Regions from separate parts of the Azospirillum sp. UENF 211521 genome, predicted to be linked through region 1. Evidence: predicted binding sites of a transcription regulator. Region 1 holds the regulator's gene; each other region holds the start of a gene.
What was found. The regulator PhoB, encoded in region 1, activates phosphate uptake and scavenging genes when phosphate is short. The targets are predictions, from matches to a motif close to TNTCATAAAACTGTCA.
Positions count from the first base shown of each region.

Region 2: the regulator PhoB is predicted to act here: its motif matches at 1,721-1,736, upstream of ACWPN5_RS14170 (diacylglycerol/lipid kinase family protein).
Region 3: the regulator PhoB is predicted to act here: its motif matches at 1,855-1,870, upstream of ACWPN5_RS22660 (DUF47 domain-containing protein).

Region 1 is NZ_JBSNCF010000001.1:319,954-325,179, forward strand. Features, by position in the region: gene pstC (phosphate ABC transporter permease subunit PstC) at 1-713, shown strand, start outside; gene pstA (phosphate ABC transporter permease PstA) at 706-2,004, shown strand; gene pstB (phosphate ABC transporter ATP-binding protein PstB) at 2,042-2,827, shown strand; gene phoU (phosphate signaling complex protein PhoU) at 2,900-3,688, shown strand; gene phoB (phosphate regulon transcriptional regulator PhoB) at 3,720-4,424, shown strand; gene ACWPN5_RS01510 (hypothetical protein) at 4,579-4,851, opposite strand; gene ACWPN5_RS01515 (DsrE family protein) at 4,857-5,226, opposite strand, start outside.
Region 2 is NZ_JBSNCF010000001.1:3,015,406-3,020,631, forward strand. Features, by position in the region: gene ACWPN5_RS14165 (hypothetical protein) at 1-632, opposite strand, end outside; gene ACWPN5_RS14170 (diacylglycerol/lipid kinase family protein) at 754-1,674, opposite strand; gene ACWPN5_RS14175 (UDP-2,3-diacylglucosamine diphosphatase) at 1,891-2,718, shown strand; gene ACWPN5_RS14180 (glycosyltransferase family 4 protein) at 2,715-3,713, shown strand; gene ACWPN5_RS14185 (methyl-accepting chemotaxis protein) at 3,762-5,117, opposite strand.
Region 3 is NZ_JBSNCF010000002.1:1,287,148-1,292,373, reverse strand. Features, by position in the region: gene ACWPN5_RS22665 (inorganic phosphate transporter) at 85-1,092, opposite strand; gene ACWPN5_RS22660 (DUF47 domain-containing protein) at 1,097-1,750, opposite strand; gene ACWPN5_RS22655 (NUDIX hydrolase) at 1,982-3,046, shown strand; gene rraA (ribonuclease E activity regulator RraA) at 3,105-3,602, shown strand; gene ACWPN5_RS22645 (P-loop nucleotide/nucleoside kinase family protein) at 3,647-4,180, shown strand; gene ACWPN5_RS22640 (hypothetical protein) at 4,188-4,478, opposite strand; gene ACWPN5_RS22635 (DUF2023 family protein) at 4,602-5,018, opposite strand; gene fldA (flavodoxin FldA) at 4,997-5,226, opposite strand, start outside.

The DNA of each region.
Region 1 (5,226 bases):
GCTCCTTCGGCGCGATCCCGCTGTTCGCCGGCACGCTGCTGATCACCGGCATCGCCATGGCGGTGGCGGTTCCGGTCGGGCTGATGGCGGCCATCTTCATGTCGGAATACGCCAGCCCGGGCCTGCGCACCTGGCTGAAGCCGATCCTGGAGGTGCTGGCCGGCATCCCGACCGTGGTCTACGGCTTCTTCGCCGCCCTGACCATGGCGCCCTTCGTCCGCGACGTGGGCAACAGCCTGGGGCTGAGCGTCAGCTCGGAATCGGCGCTGGCCGCCGGCTTCGTGATGGGCGTGATGATTATCCCCTTCGTCAGCTCGCTGTCGGACGACGTCATCAACGCGGTGCCGCAGAGCTTGCGCGACGGTTCCTACGGGCTGGGCGCCACCAAGTCGGAGACGATCCGGCTGGTCGTGCTGCCCGCCGCCCTGCCGGGCATCGTCGCCGCCATCATGCTGGCGGTCAGCCGCGCCATCGGCGAGACGATGATCGTCACCATGGCCGCCGGCCTCACCGCCAACCTGACCGCCAACCCGCTGGACGCGGTGACCACGGTGACGACGCAGATCGCCACGCTGCTGGTCGGCGACCAGGAGTTTGACAGTCCCAAGACGCTGTCGGCCTTTGGGCTCGGCCTCGTCCTGTTCGTCGTCACCCTGACCCTCAACATGGTCGCCCTCCGGGTGGTCCAGAAGTATCGAGAGAAATATGACTGACCTCGTGGAACAGGATACGCGGGCCATGTCGGTCGCCGTCACCAAGTCGCGCTACCAGAGCGAGGAGTTCTCCGCCCGGCTGCGCCGCCGCTACGCCGCGGAGCGCCGGTTCCGGATCGCCGGGATGGTCGCCGTCGGGATCGCCTCGCTGATGCTGGTGGTTCTGCTCGGCTCGATCATCAGCAAGGGCTACACCGCCTTCTGGCAGGCGCAGATCCGGCTGGAGGTGACGCTGGACAAGCAGCAGGTGGAGGAGCGGAACTACACCGCCCTTCTCCGGCAGGCGCTCTACGCCCAGGTCCCAACCGCCACTGACCGCGCCACCCGCCGCTCGCTGAACGACCTGCTGTCCTCCGGCGCGCCGTACGAGCTGGAGGCGAAGGTCAACGCCAACCCGTCCCTCGTCGGCACCACGCAGACGGTCTGGGTCCGCGCCGACGACGAGATCGACCAGTTCATGAAGGGCTTCATCCGGCGCGACGTGCCGGAGAGCGAGCGCCGGCTGAACGACGTCAAGATCGCCGCCATCGACGCGCTGGTCGCCAACGGCTCCATCCGCAGCACCTTCAACACCACCCTGTTCACCGCCGGCGACAGCCGCGAGCCGGAACAGGCGGGCATCCTGGGGGCCGTCGTCGGCTCCGCCCTGACGCTGGTGGTGACCATGCTGCTGTCGGTGCCGATCGGCATCGCCGCCGCGGTCTACCTCGAGGAGTTTGCGCCGAAGAACCGCTGGACCGACCTGATCGAGGTGAACATCAACAACCTCGCCGCGGTGCCGTCGATCATCTTCGGCCTGCTGGGTCTGGCGGTGTTCCTCGGTTTCTTCGGTCTGCCGCGCTCCGCCCCTCTGGTCGGCGGCTTGGTGATGGCGCTGATGACCCTGCCGGTCATCATCATCGCCTCGCGCGTCGCCCTGAAGGCGGTGCCGCCGTCGATCCGCGAAGCGGCGCTGGGCGTCGGCGCCTCGCCGCTGCAGACGGTGACGCACCACGTCCTGCCGCTGGCCCTGCCGGGCATCCTGACCGGCACCATCATCGGCATGGCCCGCGCGCTGGGCGAGACGGCGCCGCTGCTGATGATCGGCATGGTGGCCTTCATCGTGGACATCCCGGGCGGCCTGACCGACAGCGCCACGGCCATCCCGGTGCAGATCTACATGTGGGCGGACAGCCCCGAGCGGGCCTTCACGGAGCGCACCTCGGCGGCGATCATGATCCTGCTCGCCTTCCTCATCCTGATGAACGGCCTGGCCGTCTTCCTGCGCAAGAAATTCGAGAGGCGTTGGTAACCCCATGAGCGTCCAGACCCACATCCCGGCCACGGCCATGCCTTCGCGTCCCGCCGCCGGCATCCACGGCACCAAGATGGTCGCCCGCGACGTCAAGGTGTTCTACGGGGCCAAACAGGCGCTCAAGGGCATCAACCTGGAGATCCAGGAAAACCGCGTGATGGCCCTGATCGGCCCGTCCGGTTGCGGCAAGTCGACGTTCCTGCGCTGCCTGAACCGCATGAACGACACCATCGAGAACTGCCGCGTCGAGGGGCTGATCGCGCTCGACGGCGAGGACGTCTACGGCAAGAACATCGACGCCGTGCAGCTCCGCGCCCGCGTCGGCATGGTCTTCCAGAAGCCGAACCCCTTCCCGAAGTCGATCTACGACAACATCGCCTACGGCCCGCGCATCCACGGCATCGCCAGCCACCGCGACGAGATGGACGAGATCGTCCAGACCTCGCTGAAGCGCGCCGGCTTGTGGAACGAGGTGAAGGATCGCCTGCGCGAGCCGGGCACCGGCCTGTCCGGCGGCCAGCAGCAGCGCCTGTGCATCGCCCGCGCCATCGCCGTCAGCCCCGAGGTGATCCTGATGGACGAGCCCTGCTCGGCGCTCGACCCCATCGCGACCGCCCACATCGAGGAGCTGATCGACGAACTGCGCGAGAACTACACGATCGTCATCGTCACCCACAACATGCAGCAGGCGGCCCGCGTCTCCCAGAAGACCGCCTTCTTCCATCTGGGCGACATGGTGGAGTGCGACGACACCGAGGAAATCTTCACCAACCCGCGGGACGAGCGCACCCAGGGCTACATCACCGGCCGCTACGGCTGATCCCCGGCCTCTGATTCCCGGCCTCTGATTCCGGGCACCGCCGCGACTCCTCCTCAGCGAAGGACGTGAAGCATGAGCAACGAACACATCGTGCGTTCCTTCGCGCACGAACTTGAGCGCCTGTCCAACCTGATCACCCAGATGGGCGGCGTCGCCGAAGCGCAGGTGGACGCCGCCGTGAAGGCAGTGGCCCGCCGCGACGTCGCGCTGGCCGCCCAGGTCATGCAGGCCGACCAGCGCATCGACGCCTACGAGCGCGACATCGACGCCGAGGCCGTGCGCCTGCTCGCCCTGCGCCAGCCGCTGGCCCAGGATCTGCGCGAGATCGTGTCGGCGCTGAAGATCGCGTCGGACCTGGAGCGGATCGGCGACTACGCCTCCAACATCGCCAAGCGCTCGCTGGCGCTGGCCCAGGTGCCGGTGGTGCGCCCGGCGGTGGCCATCCCGCGCATGGGGCGGCTGGTCGAGTCGATCATGAAGGACGTGCTGGACGCCTACATCGAGCGCGACGTTCAGCGCGCCATCGCCGCCTGGGAACGCGACGAGGAGCTGGACGACCTCTACACCAGCCTGTTCCGCGAGGTCCTGACCTACATGATGGAGGACCCGCGCAACATCACGCCCTGCACGCATCTGCTCTTCATGGCGAAGAACCTGGAGCGGATCGGCGACCACGCCACCAACATCGCCGAGACCATCCATTACCTGGTGGTCGGCACGCCGCTGCGCGCTGCGCGCCCGAAGAGCGACGGCAGCAGCTTTGCCGTGGTCGAGCCGGAGGGGCTCTCCACTGAGTCGGCGGAACGGGGATTGCCGCGGGACGGCGGCCCGGATAACGATGGAGCGGGACATGCCGCGTGACGGCGAGACGCGCAGTGGGAGCGGGACAAGCATGAATTCGGCGCTGAAGCCGCTCGTTCTCATCGTCGAGGACGAAGCCGACATCGTGACGCTGCTGAAGTACAATCTGGAGAAGGAAGGCTTCCGCGTGAACGCCGCCACCGACGGCGAGGAAGCCCTTCTGCTGGCCGGCGAGCAGACGCCGAACATCGTCCTGCTCGACTGGATGCTGCCGCTGATGTCGGGGCTGGAGGTCTGCCGCCAGATGCGCCGCAACAGCAAGATGCGCGACATCCCGATCATCATGCTGACCGCCCGCGGCGAGGAGGCGGACCGCGTGCGCGGCCTGAACTCCGGCGCCGACGACTACATCACCAAGCCCTTCTCCCCGACCGAGCTGGTCGCCCGCATGCGCGCCGTGCTGCGCCGCTCGGCCCCCGGCATGACCGACGAGACGCTGCAGTTCGCCGACGTCACCATGGATCTGGCCGCCCACCGGGTGCGCCGGAACGGGCGCGACGTGCATCTGGGGCCGACCGAATTCCGCCTGCTGCGGCATTTCATGCAGCACCCCGGCCGCGTCTTCTCGCGCGAGCAGCTTCTCGACGTGGTGTGGGGCCACGACGTCTATGTCGAGCCGCGCACCGTGGACGTGCACATCCGCCGCCTGCGCAAGGCGATGAACGAGGAGACGGAGATGGACCTGATCCGCACCGTCCGCTCGGCCGGCTACGCGCTGGACAGCAAGTCCATCTGAGCGAAATGCCCAAGCGCTGACCTCGCCCCCACCCGAACCCTCCCTCGCTGACGCAGGGGAGTGGACTGATTTTCCCTCTCCTGCGAAGCGGGGGAGGGAAGGGGCCCGCGGCGAAGCCGTGGGAAGGGTGGGGGCCAAGTGTGCGTTGCGAAAGCTACCCCTCCAACAGCTCCACAGCCTCGCGCAGGATCGCCACCTTCGGGCCGAAGCGCTTCGCCGGGTCGCTGTCCTCGATGAAGCCGATCATCATGCGCAGGGCATGCGCCACCCGCGGGGCGAGGTCGGGGTGCGCCGTCACATGCTGCGCCTGATGGGCCAGCGCGTCCCGGTAGGGGTGGCCCTCGAACCCCTCCGCGGCGATCGCCTCGAAGCGGTTCGCGTGCTCGATCACCAAACCATTATCCACCGGGCTGTGGTCGTCGGTCATTGCGCTCACACAAAGAGGATCGCGCCGGTCTTCGGCGCGTCGTTCAGGAAGGTGACGACGCCGCCGGTCGTCACCGGCACGTCGGGGCGCAGCGGCGCGCCAACAGGCAGGCCGAGCGCGCGCAACCCCATCTCGCAGGCCATGACCGTGACCTTGAGCATCACGCAGGCCTCCAGCAACTCCTCGAAGCCGGCCAGCCCGTTGGCGGTGAAGGCGGCGTCGCGCTCCGCCGGGCGGCTGCCGTCGTCGGCGGGGTCCAGCCGGTGCCAGCCCGGTGCGCCGTCGGCGTCCCCGGCCAGCAGCGTGTTCAGGGCGCGGCCGGTGAAGAACAGCGTGACCTTGCGGTTGGTCGCCGCCGCCGCGCTGGCCATCACC
Region 2 (5,226 bases), 2.7 Mb from region 1:
CCATCGACTTTCAACAGGTCGCCGCCGGTGGCCTCCTGCAACTCCCGCTCGATGTCCGCCGTCTCCGCCTTGAAGCGGTCATTGGCCGGAGCCATCGCCGCCTGGAACGCCGCGGCGTCCTGATCCTTCTCGAAGGCGGCGTAGGCCGCGGTCCGCGCCTCGTTGAAGGCCGACATGGCCTTGTCCATGCGCTCCGTCTTGGTGTTGAAGGCCTTGCTGGCCAACGCCGACTTCTCCGCCCAGGCCTTGTCCTCCTCGTCCTGGGGCCGCTCGTTCACGTAGCGGTCCTTCACGGCGTTGGTCGCCATCTGACGCAGCCCCAGCGCCACGTCCTTCTCGGTCATCTTGCCGGACTTGACGAAGTCCTCCAGCATCGCGCGGCCCTTGGAGCCGATGGACGCGAAAACCTTCCCCGCCACGCCGGTCAGCGACTTGGCCAGCCCGCTGAGTTCCACGCTGTCCTCGCCCTTCAGGGCGGCCAAGGCCGCGGAACCCGCTGAGGAACCGGCGTCGGAGGCCGATTTCCAGCTTCCCTCCGCCTCAGCGGCGGAGCCGGCGGGCTTCCATTTGGTGGCGGTCGCGGTGGCGCTGGCCGTGGTGGCCGAAAACAGGGCGTTGATCGACGTGGACATGACTTCCCCCTTGCGGTCCCGCCCGGCTTGCCCGGCCTTAATCCTTAGAGACCGAAGTAATTATTGAATGTTCCCAAGTAATTTTCCCAAGAGACGCCTTAACGGACTCTTAAAACACCATTCAGAGCGCCAGCACCGGCAAGATCCAGGGAGCCAGCGCGATCTCCACCGGCAGGCGGGCGATCACGTCGCCGTCGCCCTGCACCGGTTCCCCCGCCGGACCTTCGACGACCACCCGCCGGGCCGGCAGGACGCGGTAGTCGGGGAATCGCGGCAGCCAGCCGGCGGTGACGCCCCAGAGGTAGCGCAGGGCGTTGCCCCGCCCCGACCGCGGGAACAGGCAGACGTACAGCCACGGGTCGGCCAGCCGGGCGTCGGGGGCGCAGACGAAGCGTCCCCCGTAGAAATGCCCCTTGGCGACGATCACCGAGGCGACCTCCACCGGCTCCCCGCCGTCCACCGCCACCCGATAGGGACCGCCGCCGCCCGCGGCGATCCGGGCCAGCGTTTCCACCGCGTAGGCGCCCTTGCCGACCAGCCGCTTCAGCCGCGGGTCCACCCGCTCGACGACGCGGGCGTCGAGGCCGGCGCCGGCCATCATGGCGAAGGCGCGGCCATTCGCCACACCCAGATGCACCGGCAGCGGCCGCCCTTCCGCCAGCACCCGCGCCGCGCCCTCCGCGTCCAGGGGCAGGGCCAGCTCATGGGCGAGCACGTTGGCGGTGCCCAGCGGCACGATGCCCAAGGGAATCGCCGAGCCCCCACCGCCGCTCGCGCCCAGCCCGTTGACCACCTCGTTGATGGTGCCGTCGCCACCCGCCGCGATAACCGCGTCGAAGGCGCCGGGCGCCACCGCGCGGGCCATCGCCTCCGCATCGCCCCGCCCGCCGGTGGCCCGAAGCGTCACCGCCGCCCCGTGGCGCTGCTCCGGCAGTTCCAGCACCGCACCCAGACGGCGCGCCCGCCGGGCGCCGGCCACCGGGTTGTGGATGACCAGAAGACGCCGCCGGGGCGCCGCGGCCGGCCCGGACGCCTCGGGCATCGATTCGGCCCCGTCAGCCACGCCAGCCCCCAATATGACCATCCTGTTTCAGTTTTGATAAAGTCATTTTGCGCCTTTGTTACGCCGGCAAGAAGTCTTATCGAAATCACATTCCCCAACAGATGCGGACACTCGAAATCATTGTCAAGACAATGCCCCGCCGATATACGGGAAACGTTTCAACGAATCCTTGCCGACATGGCGATGGAGCGGGGCATGAGCGCATCACGCGACGTCAAGCAGTACCGCAGCATCTGGATCTCCGACGTCCATCTGGGCACGCGGGGATGCAAGGCGGAGTATCTTCTCGATTTCCTGAAGCACAACGAGTCCGACCATCTCTATCTCGTCGGCGACATCGTGGACGGCTGGCGGCTGCGCAAGACCTGGTACTGGCCGCAGGCGCACAACGACGTGGTGCAGAAGATCCTGCGCCGGGCGCGCAAGGGCGTGCAGGTCTATTACATCCCCGGCAACCACGACGAGGCCGCCCGCGACTACGCCGGCCTGCAGTTCGGCGGCGTCCAGGTCGTCGAGGAGATGATCCACGTCACCGCCGACGGCAGGCAGCTTCTGGTCACCCATGGCGACCGCTTCGACGTGGTGGTGAAGTACGCGCGCTGGCTGGCCTTCATCGGCGACAACGCCTACGTGGTCCTGCTCCAGGCCAACACGCTGTTCAACTGGGTCCGCCGCAAGCTGGGCTTCCCCTACTGGTCATTGTCCGCCTTCCTGAAGCACAAGACGAAAACGGCGGTCGAGTTCATCGGCAACTACGAGACCGCTCTCGGCGACGAGGCCCGGCGCCGCAAGGTGGACGGCGTTGTCTGCGGCCACATCCACACCGCGGAAATCCGCGACATGGAAGGAATCCTCTATTGCAACGACGGCGACTGGGTCGAGTCCTGCACCGCCTTGGTCGAGCACCCCTGCGGCCGGCTGGAGATCATCGATTGGGCGGCGGACATCCGCCGGCGCGCCGCCACGACGCTGCCCGCCCGCATCCCGGCCAAGGAGAAGCCGGAGACTGTGAAGGCGGCGTGAACATCCTGATCGTCTCCGACGCCTGGCTGCCCCAGGTCAACGGCGTGGTGCGCACCATCGGCACCGTCCGTTCGGAATTGGAGGCCATGGGCCACCGGGTGGAGGTGATCGGCCCCGACCGCTTCCGCACGGTGCCCATGCCCACCTACCCGGAGATCCGGCTGGCGCTGGGCGCGGGGCGGCGGCTGGCGGCGATGATCGACGCGCTGCGCCCCGACTGCATCCACATCGCCACCGAAGGGCCGCTGGGCTTCGCCGCCCGGCGCTACTGCCTCCACCACGGCCGGCCCTTCACCACCGCCTACCACACGCGCTTTCCCGAATATGTGCGCGACCGGGCGCCGGTGCCGCTGGCCCTCAGCTACGCGGTGGTGCGCCGCTTCCACAGGCCGTCCTCGGCGGTGATGGTGGCGACCCCGTCCATCGAGAGCGACCTCGCCGCCCGCGGCTTCACCAACATCCGGCGCTGGACGCGCGGCGTCGACACCGCGCTGTTCCGCCCCCGCGCCAAGGGCTTCCTGGCGCTGCCCCGCCCCATCGCCCTCTATGTCGGGCGCGTGGCGGTGGAAAAGAACCTGGAGGATTTCCTCCGGCTCGACCTGCCGGGAAGCAAGGTGGTGGTCGGCGACGGCCCGGCCCGCGCGGAGCTTCAGCAAAAGTACCCGGAGGTCCATTGGGCCGGCGCCCGCCATGGCGAGGAGCTGGCCGAGCATTACGCGGCGGCGGACGTCTTCGTCTTTCCGTCGCGCACCGACACTTTCGGTCTGGTGCTGCTGGAGGCGCTGGCCTCGGGCGTGCCGGTGGCCGCATATCCGGTGCCCGGCCCCCTGGACGTGGTCGACGGCTCCGGTGCAGGCTGTCTCGACGAGGACCTGAAGGGAGCGATCGAGCGCGCCCTGACCATCCCGCCGGAGCAGTGCCGGGATTACGCCCTGAACTTCTCCTGGCGGCGCTCCGCCGAGCAGTTCCTGGCGAACCTGCGCCCCTTCACCTGAGACCGGAACCGGGCCGGACCGGCGCGCGGACGGCCCGGTTCCATCCGGTCACGCGGCGCGGATGCGCTGCATGAACAGGTTGACGCTCTCGCGCAGGCGGTCGGACTCGCGGTGCAGGTTGCCGGCGGCGCCCAGCACCTCCTCGGCGAGGCTGCCGGTCTCGGCCGCCCCGCTGGTCACCGCCCCGATGGTGTCGGTCACGCTGCGGGTGCCGCGGGCGGCCTCCTGGACGTTGCGGGCGATCTCCTGGGTGGCGGCGGTCTGCTGGTCCACCGCGGCGGAGACGGTGATGACGATGTCGTTGATGCTGCCGATGGTCGCGCCGATGCCGCTCAGCGCCTCGGCGGAGCCGCGCGCCACCTCCTGGATGCTGACGATCTGGGCGGAGATGTCCTCCGTCGCCTTGGCCGTCTGGTTGGCGAGGTTCTTGACCTCCTGCGCCACGACCGCGAAGCCCTTGCCGGCCTCGCCGGCGCGGGCCGCCTCGATGGTCGCGTTGAGCGCCAGCAGGTTGGTCTGTCCGGCGATGCTGTTGATGAGCTGGAGCACCGCGCCGATCCTCTGCGCGGCGTCGACCAGCCCGTTCACCGTTGCGTTGGTCCGCTCCGCCTCGGCCACGGCGCCGCGGGCGATCTGCGAGGACTGGGCGACCTGACGGCTGATCTCGGCGATCGAGCTGGTGAGCTGCTCCGACGCGGCGGCGACCGTCTGCACGTTGGCGGACGCCTGCTCGGCGGCGGCGGCGACGGCGAGCGACTGGCGGTTGGTGGTGGCGGCGATCTGCGCCATCCGCTGGGCGTTGCCCTTCATCTCGTCCGACGCGGCCACCGTGTTGTCGGCGATGCCGCGGACGCTGCCCTCCAGGCTGTCGGCGACCTGGCTCAGGATGGCGCGCTTGCTCTCCTGCTCGGCCGCCGCGTAGGTCTCCAGCAGCACTTCGAGGTCGAGCCAGGCGACGCGTCCCAGCGTGTCGCGCAGCGCCGCCGCCTCCGCCGCCTTCTTCGCTCCGAACAGCGACCGCTGACCGGCCGCCGCGTCGAGCCCCAATTCGCGGACGATGCCGCTGGACACCGTGTGATGGCAGATGGCCACCGCATAGCCCGGCACACCGTGGTCATAGAAGGCCTTGGCCAGCCGGTGGGCGGATTCCAGGAAGCCCGGCCCCAGGTCGCCCGCGACCACGCGGCTCCAGTGGGCAACGCGCGCGGCGTGCACGTCCGGCAGGGTCAGGGCGTCGCGGATCTCCGGCCAGGCCGCGAAGGCGCCGTGCCACTGCTCCAGCAGCCGGGGGAGGCGGTGCTGGGCGAAGTCCCTGTTGGCGCGCAGACGCGCGATGTCCGCTTCGGTGATGCTGAAGGCCCGGAGCCGGTTTTCCTGGCCGTCACGTTCCTGTACGCCCGCCATGATCGTTATCATCCTGAAATGTTGGAGGCCGGCGCGTTGCCCGCCTTCCTCGAAACTGCCAACGTTTCTACGCCATCAGGATAGCAGCGGATTGCTTCAAAATTATCAT
Region 3 (5,226 bases), on a different contig from region 1:
CTTTTCGCGTGTCGGAGTCTGCCGGGAGGCCGGCCGGTGGCGGACCCTTCGGCCCGCCGTGCCCGGTTCCGGCCCCGCCGGGGGTCACCACAGGGCCAGCGACACTTCGTAGAAGAGCGCGCCGACGATGGCGGTTGCCGGCAGGGTGATGACCCAGGCCATGACGATGCCCTGCGCCAAGCCCCAGCGAACCGCGCTGGTGCGGCGGGCGGCGCCGACGCCGATGATGGCGCCGGTGATGGTGTGGGTCGTGCTGACCGGCACGCCGAGCCACGTCGCGACGAACAGGGTGATGGCCCCGCCCGTCTCCGCGCAGGAGCCCTGGACCGGCTTCAGGTCGGTCAGCTTGGAGCCCATGGTCTTGACGATGCGCCAGCCGCCGAACAGCGTGCCCAGCCCCATCGCCGCCTGGCAGGTGATGACCACCCAGAAGGGCACGTGGAAGGTATCGCCCAACAGGCCCTGCGAGTAGAGCAGGACGGCGATGATGCCCATGGTCTTCTGCGCGTCGTTGCCGCCGTGCCCCAGGCTGTAGAGCGCGGCGGAGCCGATCTGGATGTGGCGGAACAGCCGGTCGACCGCGAAGGGCGTGCTGCGCCGGAACAGCCAGGACACCGCCACGATCATCACGCTGGCCAGCAGGAAGCCGACCACCGGCGAGACCACGATGGCCGCGGCGGTCTTCGCCAGACCGGACACCACCACGGCGTCCAGCCCGGCCTTCGCCACGCCGGCCCCGACGAGGCCGCCGATCAGCGCGTGGGAGGAGCTGGAGGGGATGCCCAGCCACCAGGTGAAGACGTTCCAGACGATGGCGCCCATCAGCGCGCCGAAGATGACGTGCGGGTCGACCACCCCCGCCCCGACGATGCCGGTGCCGATGGTGGTCGCCACATGCAGCCCGAAGAACAGAAAGGCGATGAAGTTGAAGAAGGCGGCCATCGCGACGGCGGTCCGCGGCTTCAGCACGCGGGTGGAGACGACCGTTGCGATGGAGTTGGCCGCGTCGTGCAGCCCGTTGAGGAAATCGAAGAGGAGGGCGACGCCGATCAGCCCGATGAGGATGGGCAGGGCGAGGGAAGCGGCTTCCATGGGATCAGACCTGTTCGACGATGATGCCGTCGATGGTGTCGGCCACGTCCTCGCAGGCATCGAGCACGCGTTCCAGCAGCTCGATGATCTCGCGTTGAAGGGCGTGGCGATGGGTGATGGGGGCGTCGAGCCCGCCGCTCTCGTCGCGCAGCCGGTGCTTGGCCTCGCGCAGGAGCCGGTCGCCTTCGCTCTCGATCCGCGAGACCTCGGCGGTCATCGCGTGGAGTTGCTCGACGTGTTTGGGGATGTCGCGGAGCAGGGGGATGCCCGCGCTCAGCCGGGCGGTGCAGCGCACGATGGCGTCGGCCTGGGCGTGCATTTCCGGCGTGTAGTCGATGAAGCCCGCCTCCACGAGGTGACGCGCGGTCTCCTCGATGAGGTTGAGAACGTCGTCCATCCGCTTGCCGAGTTCCTGGATGTCCGAACGGTCGAAGGGCACGATGAAGGTGCGGTGGACGGCGAGCTGGATGTTCCTTTCGATGGCGTCGGCTTCGCTTTCAACCCGGCGGATGGTCTGGAACCGCTCCTCCAGGTCCTGGCCGCTGGCCATCATCGCCCGCAGCGCTTCCGCGCCCGTCGCGACGGTCCGGGCGTGGTCGGCGAACAGGTCGAAAAACCGTTCTTCGCGCGGCATCAGGGCCCGGAACAAATTCAGCATGCGTGGTTCTCCAACTTACGCCGGCCTGCAGCGCTGGGGAACCCGCACGGACGCGCGCGAGCCTCAGCGTCGCGGCTGGTGTAACATCCCCGGCGCCCGTGGGGAGTCACAAAAGTGTCATGCCGGGCCGGCTTGCGGCGAGATTTCACGGGGGTGTCCGGCGGAAAGACCGGTGATTTGCCGCGGCGGGCCGCTTATCCTGCCGCCGACGGATTGGCAACGGGGTGGCGCGTGGCAGGGGAAGCACGGAACGGCTCGGAAACACAGATCGGCCTGGAAACACAGATCGGCTTGACGGCGGCCATCGTTTCGGTGGGCGTGTCCCCGGCGAACGGCGCCGAGCCGCGCGTGGTGACCGTGCGCAGCGGCTTCGAAATCCCCGAATCGCACCGGCGCGGCGACGAGCCGCCGCCCCACCGCGACGCCCTGCCGGGCGCGCCTTTCGATCCCGAGCGCTTCCGCACGCTCCAGGACGGCCTGCGCGCGGTGGCCGAGGACGCGGCCGGGCTGACCCTGCGCTACGTCGAGCAGCTCTACAGCTTCGGCGACCGCTACCGCGACCCGCACGAGCTGTTCGGCGGTCCGCGCTCGCTGGTGGTCGGCTATCTGGCGCTGCTGCGCGAGGCGCCGCTGCGCATCGACGGCGCGGAATGGCGCGGCCTCTACGAATTCTTCCCCTGGGAGGACTGGCGCGATTCGCCGCCGGCGCTGCTCGATTCGGTGATCCGTCCGGCGCTGGCCCGCTGGGTCGCCGCGGCGCCGGACGAGCCCGCCCGCGCCCGCCGCGGCGAGCGCGCCCGCATGGCCTTCGCCCTGGACGGCGGAGAGTGGGACTCCGAACGGGTGCTGGAACGCTACGAGCTGCTCTACGAAGCCGGGCTGGTGGTGGAAGCGTTCCGCGACCACGACCTCGCCCGCCGGGCGGGGGTGGAGGAACGGACGGTGCGGCTGGAGATGCCGCGCGCGCTGGGCCGCCCGATGGCCCGTGACGGCCGCCGTGTCCTGGCGACGGCGCTGGAGCGGCTGCGCGGCAAGCTGAAATACCGCCCCATCGTGTTCGAGCTGCTGCCCCCGACCTTCACCCTGCACCAGCTTCAGCAGGTGGTGGAGGCGCTGTCCGGCGAGCGGCTGCACAAGCAGAATTTCCGCCGGCTGATGATCTCCGGCGGGCTGGTAGAGCCGACCGGCCAGTATGAAAGCCAGACCGGCGGGCGCCCCGCCGAGCTGTACCGCTTCCGCCGCAGCGCCATCCTGGAGCGCACCAGCACGGGCGCCATCGCCGCCCCGGAGGATTGACCATCGCCGCACTGCGGGTATTCTGCCGCCAACGGCTAAAGAAGGGGAGCGAAACCGCATGACCGATTTCGACAGCACCTGCGACCTCTACGACCGGTTCGAGAAGACCGCCCGCGTCGCCGACCCCGTCTTCCGCGATTTCGGTGGGCGTTGCAAATTCAGCGGCGCGGCGGTGACCGTGAAGTGCTTCGAGGACAACTCCCGCGTCAAGGAACTGCTGGGCACGCCGGGGCAGGGCAAGGTGCTGGTGGTGGACGGCGGCGGCGGCCTGCGCGCCGCCCTGATGGGCGACCTGATCGCCAAGGACGCGGTGAAGAACGGCTGGGCGGGCGTGGTCATCCACGGCTGTGTCCGCGACGCCGCGGTGCTCGCCACGCTGGACCTGGGCATCAAGGCGCTGGCGGCCATCCCGCGCAAGACCGTCCGCAACGGCGAGGGGCAGAAGGATCTGCCGGTGACGCTGGCCGGCATCCGCATCAACCCCGGCGATCTGGTCTTCGCCGATGAGGACGGGGTGCTGGTGCTGGCTCCGGAGGAGTTCGGCGCGACCGGGTGACGGGTGTGGAACGAGGCAGGCTCCGGCCCTGAAAAGAGTGGCGCATGTTGATCGTCTTCGGCGGCTTGCCCGGAACCGGCAAAACGACCATCGCCCGCGTGTTGGCGCGCCGGCTCGGCGCGTTTCATCTGCGGATCGATACGATCGAGCAGGCGATCCGCATGGCCGATGGCGCCGACGGGGAGGCTGTCGGCCCGCAGGGCTATGTGGTCGCCTACGCCGTGGCCGGCGACAATCTTCGGCTTGGCGCCACCGTCGTCGCGGACTCGGTCAACCCCATCCGCGTCACGCGCGAGGCGTGGCGCGCCACGGCGCTCCGCGCCGGGGTGCCGCTGGTCGAGGTGGAGGTCGTGTGCTCGGACCCGGTGGAGCACCGGCATCGGGTGGAAACCCGCCACAGCGACATCGCCGGACACCGTCCGCCCTCCTGGGTGGCGGTGACGGGCCGGACCTACGAGCCTTGGGACGGGCCGGCCATTGTCGTCGACACGGCGGGCCGCGCGGTCGACGCCTGCGTCGCGTCGATTCTGGCGGTTTTGCCGATCCGCACGCCCGACGGGACCGGACGCCGTCCGTGAGGCTGACTCAGCCCGCGACCTTCTCCCAGCCCATCTTCTGGTACCGGTATTCCAGGATCGTCGGCGCCGCGCAGGCGTAGCCGACCCAGACGCCCAGCGTCATCAGGGCGCCCGCCGGCCACAGCGGGATGGAGATGAGGATCAGCGCCGCGTGAATCCCGGCGTGCAGCCACTCGGCCTTTTTCGCGAAGTAGATGGGGCCGAGCAGAAAGGCCCAGAGGATCTCGCGGTTGGTCACCGCCTCCCGCTGGCCGTTCTCCGGATTCTCGAACATCATCCCGGACGGAGCCGCCGCCATCCCTGCCTCCCCTTGGTTGTTTTCCATTCTATTTGGGGAGGCAGTCTGTACGACGGCGGCCCGGCCTGTCGAGGCCGAAAGGGCCTTTTTCCGGATGGTGGGGGCGGTGTCCCGACGGATGGTTCAGGACACCGCCCCGTCCCGCCCGGCCCCCTCTCTTCCAGCCCCCTCCCTTCCGGCTTGGGCCATGGCCAGGAAGCGCCGGCACTGCTGCTCGCGGTCGTAGCCGAGCAGGGTGCCGAGGATGAAATCCTCTTCCGGGGTCAACTGGTTCAACGGCTTGCGGACGACGTTGCGCACCATCGCGACGCAGGCCGGGTTGCCGAAGAAGACGTTGACCTTGGCCTCGGTCACCGTCTGGACGTGGTAGTCGACGAACCGCTCGGCCAGCTTGCGGGTCACCGTGTCGGCGTCCCGCGTGCTGAGAGTCATCATGACCATGGGCCGGACGCCCTTGCTGTACTCGTACAGATGGTGCCCGAGCAGGTGGACGGGCATGGACAACCCGTCATGAGGCGTCATGTCAGTTGGCTGATCCATGCGGTGATCCGTTTGTCGGTTTGGGAGGACTGGTTGTCCTGGTCGAGCGCCAGCCCGACGAACCGCCCGTCGCGTTCGGCGGTGGAGCCCGAATGCTCGTAGCCGGTGGTGTCGGTGAAGCCGACGACGACCCCGCCCTGCGCCACCACCTGATCGTAGAGCGTGCCCATCGCGTCGACGAAGGACTCCGGGTAGGTCACCTGATCGC